One region of the Glutamicibacter soli genome, then DNA from elsewhere that is predicted to be linked to it. Evidence: riboswitches for the same ligand, from Rfam matches in the RefSeq annotation. Region 1 holds a riboswitch; each other region holds the start of a gene.

Region 1 (5,568 bases):
AATGGTGGTCCAGCGCAGCTGGCCGCGCACCCAACGGCCCTCGGAGTTGCGCACCATGGGGCGCACGCCCAGGCGGAAGCGGCGGTTGCGGTGGGTGGCGTGCGGCAGCTTGCCGGTCGGCATCCATTGCTGCTGCTGGGTGGTGTTCTTGGCGTCGAAAAGCAGGAACTGCAGCGCCATCGGCACCACCGGGTCGTTGGGGGAGCCGACCAGCCCGTCGCTGGGGCGCGGCTCGCGTTCGGCGTACCAGGTGTCTGCCTGCTTGGACCAGGTGGTGACGACCTTCTCCTCCATCTTGGTGGCCACCTTGGCCAGCCCGGAGAGCTTGTTGGAGGTCAGCACCAGGGCCGCGATGTGCGGGCAGATGCCGGGGGTGTCGCAGCTGCATTCGCCGGAGTCGATTTCCCAGCCGGCGGCGCCGCGGCGCAGCTGGACCATGGGCGAAAAGTCCTCGCCGCCGGCAAACACGGTGCCTTCGATCTGCCCCGATGACTCATCGAATTCAACATCGACCACGGCATTGGCTTCGTCGGCGAGTTTCTTGCCGTGGAAGAAGGGAACATTGCCCAAGAACGCCAGCAGGTGCCTTGCGTCGATGGTCGGTGGAACGGCATTAGTCATCCGCTAATCGTTTCACGTTCTGGCCCGTCGTGAAAGTTGAGAGCCCCCTACTGTGAATAATCCCTAACTGTCACGTAGCGTGGAGCCATGTCCCAAGTCTGGCCGTATCTTCCGGCGCGCGCCGTCAACATCACCTCACTGGCGGAATTCGACCGCTTGGCGGCCGAAGCGCTGGGTTTCCAGCGCTCCCGCGGCCGCAGCTGGCGGGTGCACCGGGTGGATCTGCGCGGGCGCGATACGGTGCTCGCCGCGCTGGACCTGGCCGAGGCGCTGTTCATCGACTGCCAGTTCAGTGAAGCCGGCCGCGCCTTGGTCCAGGGCACCGGCGGGTTGTGCATGGACTCGGGGGAGCAGCTCCCCTTCCGCACCAGCGACCGCGGGCTGTACACCCCCGAGGAACTGTACGAGGGAATCAGCACGCAGACCTATGAGCATGTGCCGGACGCGCGGATCTACACCTACTCGCAGCAGCACGGTCCGCGCCAGCTGCTGAGCGACGACCAGGCGATGGCATCGACGCTGCACGACCACCACGTGGGGCAGGCGCTGATCTCCGAGGTCTACGACGGCGCCTTCAAGGACACCCCGATCATCGGAGTCATGGGCGGGCACGCCCTGAGCCGAGGCACCGAGCAGTACGCGCAGGCGCTGGACCTCGGGGCGCGGCTGACCCGCGCCGGATACGCCGTGGCCACCGGCGGGGGACCGGGAGCCATGGAAGCGGCGAACGCCGGTGCCTGGCTGGCCGACCGCGGGCGGGAGGAGATCTCCACGGCCCTGCAGATGCTGGCGGCGGAACCGGACGCGATCCACCGGCGCACCGGCTGGGCGCGCACCGCGCTCGCCGTGAAGGCCCGCTTTCCCTCGGAACGCACCTCGCTGGGGGTTCCGACCTGGTTCTTCGGGCACGAACCGCCGAACCTGTTCGCCACGCACATCGCCAAGTTCTTCGCCAACGCGACCCGCGAGGCGCTGCTGCTGGAGCAATCCAACGGCGGGATCGTGGTGCTGCCCGGTTCCGCCGGCACGGTGCAGGAAATCTTCCAGGACGCCTGCGAGAACTACTACGCCACCGGGGCCAGGGTGGTGCCGCTGGTGTTGGTCGGCCGCGAGCATTGGACCCGCACACTGCCGGCTTGGCAGCTGCTCAAGGCGCTGGCCGCCGAGCAGATCATGGAGGACAAGATCGCTCTGGTCGATTCGGTGGCCGAAGCGGTGGAATTCATCGGCGGCATGCAGTCGCTGCGCCGGCGCACCAGATTCTGAGAACGGCAACGGCCGCCGCCTGGTGAAGCAGGCGGCGGCCGTGGGAATGGCTCATCGAGCCTGCGGGGCTCAGGCCACGTTGGTGCCGAACAGCAAGCCGAGGCAGTAGGTGACTGCGGCGGCGCCCCAGCCGATGGCCAGCTGGCGCAGGCCGCGCTTCATCGGCGAGGCCCCGGACAGCAGCCCGACAATGCCGCCGGTGATCATCAGCGCGGCGCCGACCAGCAGCACCGAGGTGATGATCGCAGCCAGGCCTGACATGCCGAAGATGTAGGGAAGGATCGGGATGACCGCTCCGGAGGCGAACAGGCAGAAGGAAGTCGCCGCGGCGCCGGTGGCCGAGCCCAGTTCCTCGTGCTCGTTCGCCAGCTCTTCGGCCCGGGCTTCCGGGTTCAGCGAGAAGGACGGGTTGCAGTCGCAGGTGAACAGGCCCATGCGTTCTGCAGCGCGGTGCTCGGCATCCTCGTCGGTCATGCCGCGGGCCTTGTAGATGAGCACCAGTTCATTGGCGTCCAAATCCAGGTCAGGGGCGGCGGTCAGCGTCACCTGAGTGGGACGCGAAGCCGTGAGCAGCTCGCGCTGCGAACGCACGGAGACGTATTCGCCGGCGGCCATGGACAGCGCGCCGGCCAGCAGGCCGGCGATGCCGGAGAACAGCACCAGTCCGGAGGAAACACCGGTCGCCCCGATGCCCATGACCAGGGCCAGGTTGGAGACCAGGCCGTCGTTGGCGCCGAAGACCGCGGCGCGGAAGTTGCCCGACAGCTGCGCGCGGCCCGCGGTGGCCAGGGCGCGGACGACTTCCTCGTGGACCTGCTCGTCGGCGGCCATCTGCGGCGACGCGTCGGCATCGGTCGCGTAGGGGGTGCTGCTTTCGGCCCGCTGCGCCAGCGCGAGCACGAACACCGAGCCGAAGCTCAGGGCGAGGAAACGCAGGAAGCTGCGACGCAGCGAGGGACGCACCGGGCGGGCATGCGCCCCGAGCTTGGTGCGCCAGTATTCCTCATGGCGTTCTTCCGCCGCGGCCAGTCCCAGCAGGATCTGCTTTTCCTGTCCGGTCTTCTTCTGGGCCAGCGCGCGGTAGATGGCGCCTTCGGCGACCTCGTCCGCAACGTACTTGCGCCAGCGGCGGATCTGGGCGGGGGTGGGCTCAGTCGTGGGGCTGTGTGACATCACGAGGATGACTCTCCTACGGCTTGGGATTTCTCAACGAAACCCGGGATTCTGTTCAGCCTCTCAGTTTAGCCAGCGAGATGGTGCCGGGGAATTTGGCAAGCCTAAAAGCAACGCTGCGCCCATCGGGCTGCCCGGCGGACGCCACGAACACCACCAGCTCGCCGGCCGCGGGATCGAAGACCGGGCGCCGGGAGGAACGGGTGATCAGCCGCTCAAGGTGCGCCGGGTCTGAAATGTAGCGGGTGTACCAGCGGTCCTGCACGGTGAACTGCACCTGTCCGGTCTGCAGATCGATGATGGGGAGGACGGAAAATGCCATGACACGACAACTCTCGCTGAGCTCTTGCCCGCGCATCGGTCGATGCCCGGACCGCTTCTTCATCCGAACCACCCATGAACCTGGGGTTGGTGCGCGGCCAGTCGGAGCTTGGCGCCGCGTCTCGTGAAGCAACAGTGTCGATGCTACCGCCGCAATATTAAGTCGTGAAGTTTCATTCCGTAATATGAACTCCGCGCGAAGCCCTAGTCGGAGCCTCGCTTGGACTGCGCGGTCTGCTGCAGCCGGTCGCGCTGCTCCTGCCATTGCCGGGGCGTGTAGTCCGGCAGGTTCGGCGCTTCCGCGCGCAGCCCGACCTGCCCGTCCAGCAGCTCGCGGACGATGTCCAGATGGCCTGCATGGCGCGAGGTCTCTGCGATCATGTGCACCATGAGATGTTCCAGGGTGGTGTGCCGGTGGCGGACCCACCAGGGGACTTCGGCCGGGGAGGCGAGCTCCAGCTGGTCGAACCCGGCCTCGGCGAAGGCGATGGCCCGCTGGTAGAGCTCGATGACCTGCTGCGCGCTGGCATCGGCTGGCGGAATGAAATCCGCCTGCGGGTCGTCGATGTCCAGCAGCTGCTGGACGTAGGAGTCGTTGACCGGCCGATTGAGGCACGCACCGAAGTAGCCGTACTCGGTGATCGCCAGATGGTGCACGACGCCCAGCACGTGCGTGCCGGTGGGGGTCATGGGTTGGCGGGCCAGCTCCTCGCCGAGCTGCCGGCTTTTGAAGATGACTGCCTGCCGCGCGTCGTTCAGGTATTCGCGCAGCCTGGCCGCGGTGCTGTTCGGGGTGCCGTCCATGGACCGAGTGTAGGTGCAGGCCACGGTTCGGGGAACCCGCTTCAGGAAATGGGAAGCCACCGAAGCCAAGGTGTCATATTCTTCCGCTCCGGTTGGCCGGAAGTTGCGTATTGGTAAACTGGGGACGCAGAGCGGCCGGCAGAAGTACACTCCAGCGGTCGCTGCCTATCCTTCGAGTGAACAGGTCCAGGTGCCCCACGGATGAAAGCTCTGCCCGTCGAACCCTCAGGCTCGTCAATCAACATCGGAGCACGGCTGCGCGGCGTCCGCCAGCAGCAGCACATGACGATCGACCAGGTCGCCGAGCTTTCCGGGTTGACCAAGGGGTTTCTTTCCCGCGTCGAACGCGACTTGACCAGTCCGTCGGTCTCCACGCTGCTCAAGCTCTGCGAGGTGCTGGGGATCGAGGTCGGGACCCTGTTCGAAGTACCGGACACGACTTTGGTGCGACTGGGGGATGCGCCGCGCATCTCGCTGGGAGGCTCGGGCATCACCGAGAAGCTGGTCACCCCGCGCGGCGAAAAGCGCGTCCAGGTCATTCGCGCTGAAGTGGAACCCCGGGGCAAGGGGGAGAACGAACTGTATTCGGTGGATTGCGAGCTCGAAGTGCTGCACGTGGCCTCCGGGGTGTTCACGCTGGTGCTGCCCGAACGGGTGGTCGAGCTCGCTGCGGGGGACACCATGACCTTTCCGGGGCGGGAACCGCACAGCTGGGAAAACCCCGGCGATGAACCTGCCGTGGTGCTCTGGACCCTGATTCTCTGAGTCTGTGCAGTGGCTCCCGGGGTGGTGTGACTCCCCGGACAGAGCCTGCCGCGAAGAGGCGCCGCGTTCACGGCTGGCCACTGCACCGCGTATTCTTGGAATAGTGCCCGCCGACGCAGGCAGGCTAGTGAAGACAGGAAGGAGTGCAATGGCGACTGGTAAATCCACCGGAAGCGCGGAGTCCAAACCGCACGAATTGCGCTCCATCAGCTGGTGGGCTTCGGCCCTGGTCGGCATCCTGGTCGGATCGACCCTTGCGTGGCTGCGGACCCAGCGCAACTTCTTTTTCCTCGGCGCCGCCATTCTCGCGGTCGTCATCATCATGCTGGGTGTGCGCACGATCCGCCGCCGGGCGCGGCATCCGGAAATGATGGAGGCCCGGACGTCCTGGGCCTACAACATTTGGGCTCTGGTCCTGATCGTCCTAGCCGGACCGGTGCAGCTGGTCTACGTTCCCGACGACATCAGCGAGCTCACCATCAAGTCGATCATCCTTTCGGTTGGATTCTGCCTGGGAATTCACGAAGTCGACCGCGCGATGGTCAAGGGTGCCACCTCGGCGAAAAAAGCCTGATCATCGGCCGGAAGGACGCCATCCCGCGCCGCGTTCTTTGGAAC
Region 2 (5,568 bases), 990 kb from region 1:
AGGTCCGCGTCGGCCACGTCCGCCCAGGCCGCTGCGATGAGGCTGCGGGCCTCGGCCAGTTTCCCGACCGCTTCGGTGCTTGTGGAGGTCTGCATGTCCCCAGCGTGCGGCGGGCGCCGGGAGGGCCGGCCGCCGCAGCTGCGGATTGTGGATTACTTCGAGGCGCCGATCGCCCAGACGCGCGGCAGCTGCGTGCCGTTGACCGCGAGGTCGCCGATCAGCCGCGCCTTGAACACCCACGGATTGTGGTTGCCGGCGGTGCGGGCGTTGCGCCAGTGGCGGTCGAGGTTCTTGGACACGCTGGTGGCGGAGGCGGCCAGCGCGTCGAAGGCGTGGGTGAGCGCGGTGAGCACCAGCGGGGTCAGCACCACCTGACCCTGGGCGGAGGCGAGCTCGGCCGCGTCGTTGGCGGCCTCGTCCTCCTGGATCGAGCCGCCGGAGTGCAGCGCGATCGCCGACTCGTAGGCGCCCTGCAGGGCGTGGGAGACGCGTTCCACGGTGGCCGCCGCGGCGAAGGCGGCCGCGGAGACCTCGCCGATGACCTGCAGCAGCTGCGGATCCTGCCCGGCGATGTTGGCCGCGGCGTGGCTGAAGGTGCGCTTGCGGGCCGCCAGCTGCGCGGCGAACTCGCGTTCGGCGGCCTTGGCGGAGCCGGCGAGCACCGCCAGCAGCACCTGCTGGTAGAACGCGGTCTGGTACTTGAAGCGGGTGTCGAACTCGATCAGCTCCTCCACCGCCGCGCCGGTGAAGGTGGAGGTGCCGGTGCCGGTGGTGCGCTGGCCGAAGCCGTCCCAGTCGTCGGCCAGGGCCACGCCCGGCTGGTGTCGGGAGACCGCGGCGATGACGCGGGTTCCGGTGTCGGTGCGCTGCGCGTAGGTGTCAAGCCAGTCGGCGAAGATCGATCCGGTGGAGTAGTACTTGGCGCCGGTGATCGTGAAGCCGCCGGAACCGTCAGGGCTGACCTTGGTGGCCACCTCGCCCACTGTCACCGCTCCGACCTCCGTCCAGGAGTTGCCGGCCAGCTGGCCGGCGGCGAAGCGGGCCAGCCAGGTATCGCGCGCCGGACCCGGGGCGGCGACCAGCCGGTCCTCCACGAACGCGAAGTGCGCGCGCAGCGCCTGGGCGATGTTGGAGTCGGCGGCGGCCAGGTCGGTGAGCAGTTCGAACAGCTCGGGCAAGGTGGCGCCGGCGCCGCCGTGGGATTCCGGGACGCGGATCGCGCCGAAACCGGCGGCGGCGAGGTCGGCGACCTCGCGGTAGGGCAGTTCGCCGGTGCGGTCGCGGTCGGCGGCGCCGTCGGCGATGGCCTGGAAGTGCGGGGCGAAGCGTTCGCGCAGCCCCGCCAGGCGGGATGTGGACAGGGCGATCATCTGGTGTTCCAATCGGTGTTGCAGGCAGGGTGGCGTAGGCGTCCAGTGTCTAGGTGTACAGCGAGAGCGGCTGCGATTCGCCGCGCAGGAAGTAGGCGCCGACCTCGATCTTCTTGTAGTCCACCGGGTCGTGCAGCGAGTGCGTGCGCACGTTGCGCCAGAACAGGTCAAGCCCGACGTCGCTCTTGGTGGAGGAGGATCCGGTGACCTCGAAGATGCGGTTGGCGACCTCCACGCCGGCCTCGCTGGCCACGACCTTCAGCTCCGCGATCGCCACCGCCAACTCGGCGCGCTGCGGCTGGCTGACTGCCCCGCCCAGCACCTGATCGAAGCGGCGGCCCAGCTTCTCCGCCAGCGCGGCCACCGCGGCAGTGCGGGCCTTCAGCTCCCCCACGGTGCGCTGGAAGACGACGTCCTGCGAATAGGTTTCGGCCTGCGAGAGGAACCAGGCGTTGGTGCGCCCCAGCAGAATCTGCCGGCCCCGCGCCAGCGCGCCCTCCGCGATGCCCAGGTAGAAGTTCGCGAAGGCCAGCTGGATGCCCGGGGTGAGCAGGGTGGCCACCGGCTCGTCGGTGACCGGGCCCAGCACGTCGGACGGCTCGATGCGCACGTTGCGGTACACCAGCGAGTTCGAGGCGCTCAGCCGCTGGCCCAGATAGTCCCAGTCGTCGACGATCTCCAGCCCCTGCGCATCGCGCGGGACCACGAAGGCCAGCAGCTCGCCGGTGCCTTCGACCTGGGCGTTGACGACGATGACCTCGCCCACCCCGGAGCCGGTGGAGAAGCGCTTGGCCCCGTTCAGCCGGTAGCCATCGCCCTCGCGGGTCAGCACCAGGTTCGGGTCCACCGGGTTGACCGAGTCGCCCCACAGCCAGCTTCCCTCCACGGTGCGCCGCCACCAGTCGGCCTGCGCCTCGGCCGGGGCGTAGAACGCGATGGAAGACTGGTTGATGTAGTGGTAGGCCAGCAGCTGGGAGATCGACCCGTCGGCGGCGGCCAGGATGCGGATGACCTCGAAGGCGGTCTCGAAGTGCCCGCCGGCTCCGCCGAACTCGGCAGGGACCAGCAGCTCCAGCAGCCCTGCCTCGCGCAGCAGCTTCACCTCGGCGAAGGGCTGCGCGTTGGCGCGGTCGCGGGCCAGCGCGTCGGCGGCCAGGGTGCCGGCAACCTGGCGGGCGACGGCGCGCCAGCGCTCCAGTTCGGCCTCGCTGGCGGTGCCGGTGTACGGGACGCGGGGCAATGCGGTGACGGTCATGATCGGGCTCCTTGGAATTGGACTTCCGAGGGATACCGGGACGCGGCCCGGGCTCCATCGAACCTGGCGTTAGCACTCCCTGCGGATTGCAGGCTTGCTGCGGCGTCGCGGAGCCAGGTCTCTCAGCCGCTCTGGATGGTGTGCACCGATTCAAGCACGCCGCCGAAGCCGGAGGGAACCGCCCCGTCACGCGGCGGAACGCACCGCAAAACTGCGTCATATTGGGAGTTTGGAACCCGCGCCGGGCCCAGATCGCGACGGCGCGCGGCAGCATCCAGCCGTCGCACGACGTCATATTGGCGCACGCAGTGCCCGGGCCCGGCGGGCCTTGCTGCTAGCGGGAGAGGAAGCCGAGCAGCAGGTCGTTGACCTCCTTGGCGTGGGTCCACAACAGCCCGTGCGGGGCGCCATCCACCTCGTGGTACTCGGCGGCGGGCAGCGCCTCGGCGAAGCGCCGGCCGGTGACGTCCACGGGCAGGATCCGGTCGGCGGTGCCGTGCACGATCAGCGCGGGCACGTCGATCTTCGGGATGTCGGCGCGGAAGTCGGTGGTCCAGGTGTACTGGGCCGCGACCGAGGCGTAGGGCGAGGCGGCATAGGCCAGGGCCTTGTTCGCGGCCAGCGCCTCTTCGCTCAGCCGGTTGCCCAGGAAGGTCTCGGTGTTGAAGAAGTTCTCGAAGAAGCTGCTGAAGAACGCGTAGCGGTCGGTTTTGGCGGCCTCGGCCATCGGGTCCAGCGCATCCTGCGGCACACCCTCGGGGTTGTCATCGGTTTGCAGGATGAACGGTTCCAGCGAGCCGAGGAAGGCGGCCTTCGCGACGCGGGCCGAGCCGTAGGTGGACAGGTAGCGGGCTACCTCGCCGGTGCCCATGGAGAAGCCCACCAGCACTGCGTCCTTCACGTCAAGCGTTTCCAGCAGCGTGTGCAGGTCGGCGGCGAAGGTGTCGTAGTCGTAGCCGACGGCCGCCTTGGAGCTCTTGCCGAAGCCGCGGCGGTCGTAGGTGATGACCCGGTAGCCGGCGCCGAGCAGCGCCGCGGTCTGCAGCTCCCAGGAGGATCCGTCCAGCGGGTAGCCGTGGATCAGCACCACCGGCTGCCCGGAGCCGTGGTCCTCGTAGTACAGCTCGATATCGGTGGTGTTCTCTTCTCCGACTTTCACGGTTGCCATGCTGGCCCTTTCTCCGACGAAGGTCGCGGCGGTTGCCGCGCTGCCTCCCACGCTAGGCATCGGTCCTCGACGGTGGCAAGGGTTTTGCGCAAAGCGACAGCGAGCGCTTCAGCGCAGGTAGGTCCGTGCGACGCTGAACGCGGTGCGCTCCAGCAGCTTCAGCGCGTCGGCGGACAGCTCGGCCAAACTCGCCGGGCCCGGAGCGATCGAGTAGGCCGCGAGGATTCCGGCGTCGGCCAAAACCTGGTCTTCCAGGCTGACCGATCCGGCGATCACGATAACGTCTCCCCCGGCGGCCTGCAGTACCCCGGATACCACCTTGCCCTGCAGGGACTGCGAGTCCAGCCGGCCCTCGCCGGTGATGACCAGATCCGCGCCGCCCATGATGCGGTGGGCGTCCAGCACCCGGGCGACCAGCTCCCACCCGGGGACCAGGTCGACCGCGAAGTAGCTGCCCAGGCTGAAGGCCAGGCCTCCGGCGGCGCCCATGCCTTCTCGGTCGCGCAGCACCCGGCCGGTGGCGGTTTCCAGCACATCGGCCAGCCGGCCCAGCCCGGCGTCGAGGGTTGCGACATCCTTCAGGGAAGCACCCTTTTGCGGCCCGAAGATCGCTGCGGCGCCGTTCTCGCCCAATAGCGGGTTGGTGACATCGCAAGCGATCTGCCACACTACCCCGGCGGCGCGCGGATCCAGCCCGCTGACATCGATGCTGTGCAGCTCGTTCAACGGGCCGCCTCCCGATTGCAGCTGGTTGCCGTCGGCGTCGAGGAACTTGGCGCCCAGAGCGGAAAGCAAACCGGTGCCGCCGTCGGTGGTCGCGGAGCCGCCCAGGCAGAGGATGATTTGCTCGGCCCCGAGGTCCAGCGCCTTGGATACCAGCGCGCCGAGCCCGTAGGTGGTGGCCGACAGCGGCTGGCGCGGCGCATCGGCGACCTGCGGCAGGCCGGCTGCTTCGGCTGCTTCGACCACCGCGATCTTCCCGTCGGCAGACAGCCCCAGCCGTGATTGCACCGGTCTGCCTAAGGCATCAGCGGTTTGCACCGGAACCGGTTCGGTGCCCCACGCGTCGATCAGCGCTTCCAGGGTTCCCTCGCCTCCGTCGGCGAAGGGCACCGCGGTCACGGAGATTTCACGGCCCAGGCTGCCGGCACCTGCGAGGAATCCGGTCCTGATGGCTTCGGCGACCTCGCTGGCGCGAGCGCTGCCTTTGAAGGAATCCGGCACCACGGCGATTTGCAACCCAGTGGCCGGCGAAGAGTTCGGTGTTGAGGTCATGCATTAACCCTATGGAGATTCCTCCACAAGTCCTATAGGCCGAAGCCCATACTTCAGCTGCTTCGAATACTGGAATATGTGCATTTCGCCCAGCCGGACCCGGGCGTAGATGGAGTTGAGCAAGGCCATCAGCTCGCCGGGAACCCGCGGGTCGCTGCCGGTGACCTGCTTGATCCGGTCCATTCGTTGGATCAGCGTATTGCGGTGGACCGTGAGCCTTGCGATGGCTTCGGACTGCGTCGAACTGGCGGCCAGCGCCAGCAGCGTGAACGCATGCTCCTCACTGATCTGGGCCGTGCGCCGGGCCAGCGAACGGCAGTACGCTTCCGGTGCTCTGGCCGCCGACAGCGCCATGTCCTCGTTCCAGAGCTCGCGAAGTCCGGCAGCCGGAACCAGCGCGGGCACCGCGCCCAGGGTCCGCAGGTTCTCGGCGTCGACCAGAAGGTCGCTGGGCTGTGTCCGAGGGGGCCCGAGGATCGCGCGGGCAGAAGCAGGATCCT
Region 3 (5,568 bases), 360 kb from region 1:
CTCATAGATGACCTGGGTGACGCCGTTGGCCAGTGGACCGTAGATCTCGTAGGTGTGCGCGGTGACCCAGGCCAGGTCCGCGGTGCACCAGTGCACGTCGTCGGCGCGCTGGGTCCGGTCGGGGTTGGCGAACAGCAGGTTGTAGCTGTAGGCCGCCTGGGTGAGGTAGCCGCCGGTGGTGTGCACCAGGCCCTTGGGCTGGCCGGTGGTTCCGGAGGTGTACATGATGAACAGCGGCGTCTCGGAGTCGAAGAACTGTGGGGTGTGCTCGGTGGACTGGGTCTCGACGACCTCGTGCCACCACACGTCGCGGCCTTCGGTCCAAGCGATGTCATCGCCGGTGCGGCGGATGACCAGCACCTTCTCGATGCTGTTCTCCCCGGACACGGCCTGGTCGGCATTGTCCTTCACCGGCACCGAGGTGCCGCGGCGGAACTGCCCGTCGGTGGTGACCAGCAGCTTCGCCTTGGTGTCTTCCACGCGGAATTTCAGGGCCTCTGCGGAGAACCCGCCGAAGACCAGCGAGTGGATGGCGCCGATGCGGGCGCAGGCCAAGGTGATCACCACGGTTTCGATGAGCACCGGCAGGTAGATGACCACGCGGTCGCCCTTGGTGATGCCCAGCTCCAGCAGCGCGTTGGCGGCCTGCGAGACGCGTTCTTGCAGGTTCTTGTAGGTGACCGCGATGCGGTCGCCCGGTTCGCCCTCGAAGTACAGGGCCACCTTGTCCCCGTTGCCGGCGGCCACGTGGCGGTCCGCGCAGTTCACTGCGGCGTTCAGCGTGCCGCCCAGATACCAGGAGATCTGCGGGCCGCGCTGGGCCTGGGGATCCGCGGGAATGATCTGGCTGGTAGTGTGCCAGGGGGTTTCCCAATCCAGAAGGTTTGCCGCCTCGTCCCAGAATTCGTGGCGGGCTTTGTCCCGGTTGGTGAGATCTTGGTCGGATGAAATTTTGTCTAATACAGGAGCGGACAAGATGTCAGCCATATTTTCTCCAGGTTGGGTGGACGCGAGCTAGTGGCCCGTTGGAAGGGTGTGAATCGCGTGCGTGATGCGGTTATACGGTTTGTGCCGTTGGGGCCGGTGAATCGGTTTCGGCAAATCCATCTGGCGATTCGGTGGACTGTTCCTTGCGGGCAGTGGATTCGGTGCCGAAGAACAGTGCCATCGAGCTGCAGAAAACAACAATGAAGATGCCCATACCGACCAGGCCGTAGCCCTTGAGCCAGTCGTAGCTCAGCAGTAGGGCGACCAGTGCGGCCACGGCGCCCGCCGTAAACCGAAGCGAGATACGGCGTCGGGATGGAGCCGCATTCAGCTGCCAGCGGGTGGTTGCCAAGGTCACGAGAACCAGAGTCGTCAGGTTTGCGATCATGCCGACCCAGACCGGATGCGTCCCCAAGAAGAATGCCGTGGCGGACCAGCCGCCGACATGGTTCCAGAGTACGCCGGCGGTGAAACCGGTAATCATGGAAGCGTAGACAGCCTTTCGGGTGGCCAGCGGCCAGAAGAACACGGCAAGTACCGGGGCCAGAGTTGCGCCGTTGCGCAGGGTCCAGGCAAGGATGTTCCACCAGGCCGACTGCTCGGTGCGCAGGATGCTGAAGATGATCATCAAGGCGGTCAAAGCCACCAATGACCAGCGGGTATAGCGAATGAGCTGTGCTTCGCTCGCCTTCGGATTGACCGCGCTGCCAAAGTCCTTGCCCATCGACGTGGCGCCGGAGAACTGGCATGGTCCAGCCCAGCCCATGGCGCAGGCCCAGACCCCCAGGAAGAACAATCCAACCAGCGGCGCAGGGAGCACCTGTTCAAGGTAGTGCGGGATCGCAACCAGCGGAAGCTGCTGGTTCGGGTTGATGACGGCGGCGGAAGTGCCGATGAGGGCACCGATCAGAATGAACGGAATACCGAAAATAGCGGCCGTGTACAGGCCCTTCTGGCCGTCTGCCGGGGTGCGGCAGGACAGCGTCATCTGGAAGGCTGCCTGCGCCAGCGGGACATTGACGATGAAGGTGCCGAACCATGCTGCAATGAGCGAGACTCCGGCGTTGCCGAGATCGAACATTGCCGGGTCAGCCGCGGCGAAATCCTTGAGGCCTGCAATGCCAGGCTTGGCCAGAATTGCGTAGGCGCCCACCAGGAGCATGCCGATAAATGCGATGCAGTTCATGGTTTGGTTGAATGCCACCGAGCGCATGCCGCCGCCTGATAGATAAGCCAGCAGCAACAGGGCCGTGAAGATCACTGCCAGATGCAGGCTGATGCCGGTGAAGGCGCTCAGTGCGGAGGCGAAAGCAATGGTAGTTGCCACCGACCACATAGGGAAGGTGAAGGCGGTGATAAGTCCCGAGATGCCTTTGGCCGCGCGGCCGAACCTGTCGCCGATGATACCCGTGACCGTGACCACCAGTTTTTCGCGCAGGGGCTTGACCAGTAACAACGCGATGAGGAGGATCTGTACGGTTTCGGCGACGCCGTACCACAACGCGGAAATACCCGTGCGGTAGCTCAACTCCATGATGGCGATATAGGACGAACCCGAGAATAACCCGGTGATGCAGAACGCAACTGTCCAGGGGCTGAAGGACCGTCCGCCGACGAAGAATCCGCCGCTGGCTGCGGCATTTCTGCGCTGCACAATACGTCCGCCGAACAGGACGAGCACGGTGTAGATCAGGGCGAAACCGATAGTCCAGAATCCTGCGGCGCTCATACCCGTGCCTCCTTCTTCAGCGTTGCGTAACCCAACGCGGCGTTGCATGCTGTCTCCGCGTCATCTTCATGAACTTTCTCGGCGAAAACCCATGCGGTATCCAGTGAGACGCCGGCAGCGAGCACCAGATTGATTGCAGGGCAGCGTTTGTGGACCTGAGCTTTCAGCTCGTCAAGCAGAAGCGCATCGGCTAGTGATGTTTCGAGGTGGATTTCAAGCCGGCAAGAGTGGAAGAACGGCGAAACATCTGCAGTTCCCGCGAAGCCTCGCGTGTCCTGCGTGGCGATGGCGTAGGTCTGCAACGCGGTGAAGGGAACGCCGAGTTCTTTGGCGACTTGCTCTACCACGACGGAGACGCACCCGTTCAGTGCTCCGATGACGAACTCCATGGGTGTCGGGGCCGTATCGGTACCGCCGACTGGCACAGGTTCGTCGATGTCATAGCTGAAATTGCGTGTTTCGACGGTCGTTCGCATGGATCCCTGCCAAGTTCCTTTGGCACGAATTCGTTTGTTGAACGAAGCGTTTTCTGAGGGCGCGGAATGGCGCAGATCGGCAGAAGCCATGATCATCTCCATCGGTCCTGGCGGTAGCACCGGCCGTGAATTCCGGGAATTCAACGGTGGTTGCTGCGGCGTCGTAGAGCCAGATCTCTCGGCCGCTCGGGATGGTTACGCATCCATTACACGCATTCGAACGATTTCATTGCAAATCCTGCGTAACATGAAAAATATTCGATGTAAGCGCGTAATCTGTGGGATATTTCGTTATTTATTTCATTGAGCGTTGGTTTGATCGATCTTTGCCCCTCTTCCTTGGGTCATCTTCGGCGGTTCGCGGCAATCGGCACTCGCGAGCCCCTGCCACCCGTGCGTTTTCAGCGACGAAATATGACTTCGGGGCTTGGAGCCGCCCGATTGTTACGGCTACAAATGATTACGACCCATCCAGAGCGGCTGAGAGATCTGGCTCCACGACGCCGCAGCAACCACCCATGACAGGGACGGTGCTACCGCCAGGATCGATGGAAAGAATCGAGGACTTTTTATGTCTTTTGGCGCACCCCAAAACGATTTTGAGGTGGACTTCAACACGCTGAGCACCCCGGGCGCCGGCAATGCGCTGGAGCTCGACGAGTTCACCGAAGACCGTCCGACCCGCCAGCTGCTCAAGGTGACTCCGGGGCCGGGGGCCGACGAAGACTACGAGCGCCTTGCAGCGATTTTCCGTCCGGTGTTCGCCCAGATCGCCGCCGGCGCCAAGGAGCGCGACCGCAACCGCATCCTGCCCTTCGAGCAGGTGGGCCTGCTGAACCGCGACCGCTTCGGGGCGCTGCGCCTGCCGGTCGCCGACGGCGGCCACGGGGCCCGACTCAGCGACGTCTTGCGCCTGCTCATCGAGCTTTCCGAGGCCGATTCCCATATCGGCCAGCTCTGGCGCGCGCACATTGCCTTCGTCGAGGACGTGCTGCGCCTGCAGGACGAGCAGCTGAAGGCCAAGTGGTTCGCCCGCATCGCGGCCGGGCAGATCGTCGGCAACGCCTACACCGAAAGCGGCGGCAACGCGCTGGGCACGCTGAATACCAAGGCCAGCCAGGTCGACGGCCGCTGGGTGGTCAACGGCGAGAAGTACTACTGCACCGGCACCATTTTCGCTGACTGGACCACCGTCGCGGTGGCCCATCCGGAGCGCCCGGGACGCCAGATCGCCGTGGTCTCCACCCAGCACAGCGGGGTGAAGATCCTGGACGACTGGGACGGCTTCGGCCAGGGGCTGACCGGCACCGGAACCACCGAGTTCCACCAGGTGCCGGTGGACAGCTTCATGCCGGAGGATCCCAACGACCCCGAGGCCTCGATCTTCCAGCTGGTGCTCATGGCGGTGCAGGCAGGCATCGGCCGCGCGGCGCTGAACGACATGCGCAGCTCGGTGCAGGCGCGCACCCGCAGCTTCACCACCGGCACCGGCGTCCCGGTGCACCGCGAACCGCAGGTGCTGCAGCTGGTGGGGGAGGTCTCCGCGGAGGTCTTCGCCGCGGACTCGGTGGTCATCGGAGCGGTGCTGGAGGTCGAAGCCGCGCTGCAGGACGCGCAGCTGAACGCGGAGGAGCGATTTGCGGTCTGCGAGCTGGCCGCCAACCGGGCGCAGACCATCGTGCAGCCGCTGGTCATCAGCGCCACCAGCAAGCTCTTCGACGGGCTGGGCGCCTCGTCCACCCGCAGCAGCTGCAACATGGACCGGCATTGGCGCAACGCGCGCACCATCGCCACCCACAACCCTGCCATCTACAAGGCGCGCATCGTGGGGGACTACGAGATCAACGGGGTCCAGCCCCAGCGCCTCTCGGTCACCGGCGACCTCGCCGCACCCACCGGGCACCACGCCGGCTAGCGGCCGCCGCGCCGTGCACCCACCAGACTTCCACTTCTCAACCACGAACAAGGGGCACATCCATGAGCGAGAACCAGCCACATAACGCGAAGCGGGAAATCCTCTTCAACGCCTTCGACATGAACTGCGTCGCCCACCAGTCCCCGGGCCTGTGGCGCCACCCGAAGGACAAGGCCGCCGACTACAAGACCATCGGCTACTGGACCCACCTGGCCAAGGTGCTGGAAAAGGGCAAGTTCGACGGTCTGTTCATCGCCGACGTGCTGGGCACCTACGACGTGTACAACGGCACCAACGAGTCCCCGCTGCGCACCGGCGCCCAGGCCCCGGTCAACGACCCGTTCCTGCTGGTCTCCGCCATGGCCGCGGTGACCGAGAACCTCGGCTTCGGCGTCACCGCCGGCACCGCCTACGAGCACCCGTATCCCTTCGCACGCCGCCTGGCCACCCTCGACCACCTG

What was found. A riboswitch is a leader RNA that binds a small molecule or an ion and turns the genes downstream of it on or off. The one in region 1 is predicted to bind S-adenosylmethionine.
Region 2: another riboswitch for S-adenosylmethionine. It lies ahead of ACTX90_RS16575 (acyl-CoA dehydrogenase family protein); the one in region 1 lies ahead of ACTX90_RS03105 (hypothetical protein).
Region 3: another riboswitch for S-adenosylmethionine. It lies ahead of ACTX90_RS01370 (OsmC family protein); the one in region 1 lies ahead of ACTX90_RS03105 (hypothetical protein).

What each region holds. Positions count from the first base shown of each region.
Region 1 covers NZ_CM125969.1:633,520-639,087, forward strand. The annotation lists gene ACTX90_RS03090 (SNF2-related protein) at 1-621, opposite strand, end outside; gene ACTX90_RS03095 (LOG family protein) at 709-1,887, shown strand; gene ACTX90_RS03100 (VIT1/CCC1 transporter family protein) at 1,957-3,060, opposite strand; gene ACTX90_RS03105 (hypothetical protein) at 3,116-3,382, opposite strand; SAM riboswitch class IV at 3,398-3,511, opposite strand; gene ACTX90_RS03110 (DinB family protein) at 3,586-4,185, opposite strand; gene ACTX90_RS03115 (helix-turn-helix domain-containing protein) at 4,387-4,950, shown strand; gene ACTX90_RS03120 (hypothetical protein) at 5,099-5,524, shown strand.
Region 2 covers NZ_CM125969.1:3,499,422-3,504,989, forward strand. The annotation lists gene ACTX90_RS16565 (HNH endonuclease signature motif containing protein) at 1-95, opposite strand, end outside; gene ACTX90_RS16570 (acyl-CoA dehydrogenase family protein) at 153-1,370, opposite strand; gene ACTX90_RS16575 (acyl-CoA dehydrogenase family protein) at 1,420-2,625, opposite strand; SAM riboswitch class I at 2,677-2,767, opposite strand; gene ACTX90_RS16580 (alpha/beta fold hydrolase) at 2,960-3,793, opposite strand; gene ACTX90_RS16585 (glycerate kinase) at 3,902-5,068, opposite strand; gene ACTX90_RS16590 (sugar diacid recognition domain-containing protein) at 5,078-5,568, opposite strand, start outside.
Region 3 covers NZ_CM125969.1:269,206-274,773, forward strand. The annotation lists gene acs (acetate--CoA ligase) at 1-987, opposite strand, end outside; gene ACTX90_RS01365 (sodium:solute symporter family protein) at 1,058-2,716, opposite strand; gene ACTX90_RS01370 (OsmC family protein) at 2,713-3,282, opposite strand; SAM riboswitch class I at 3,288-3,390, opposite strand; SAM riboswitch class I at 3,657-3,747, shown strand; gene ACTX90_RS01375 (acyl-CoA dehydrogenase family protein) at 3,797-5,107, shown strand; gene ACTX90_RS01380 (LLM class flavin-dependent oxidoreductase) at 5,170-5,568, shown strand, end outside.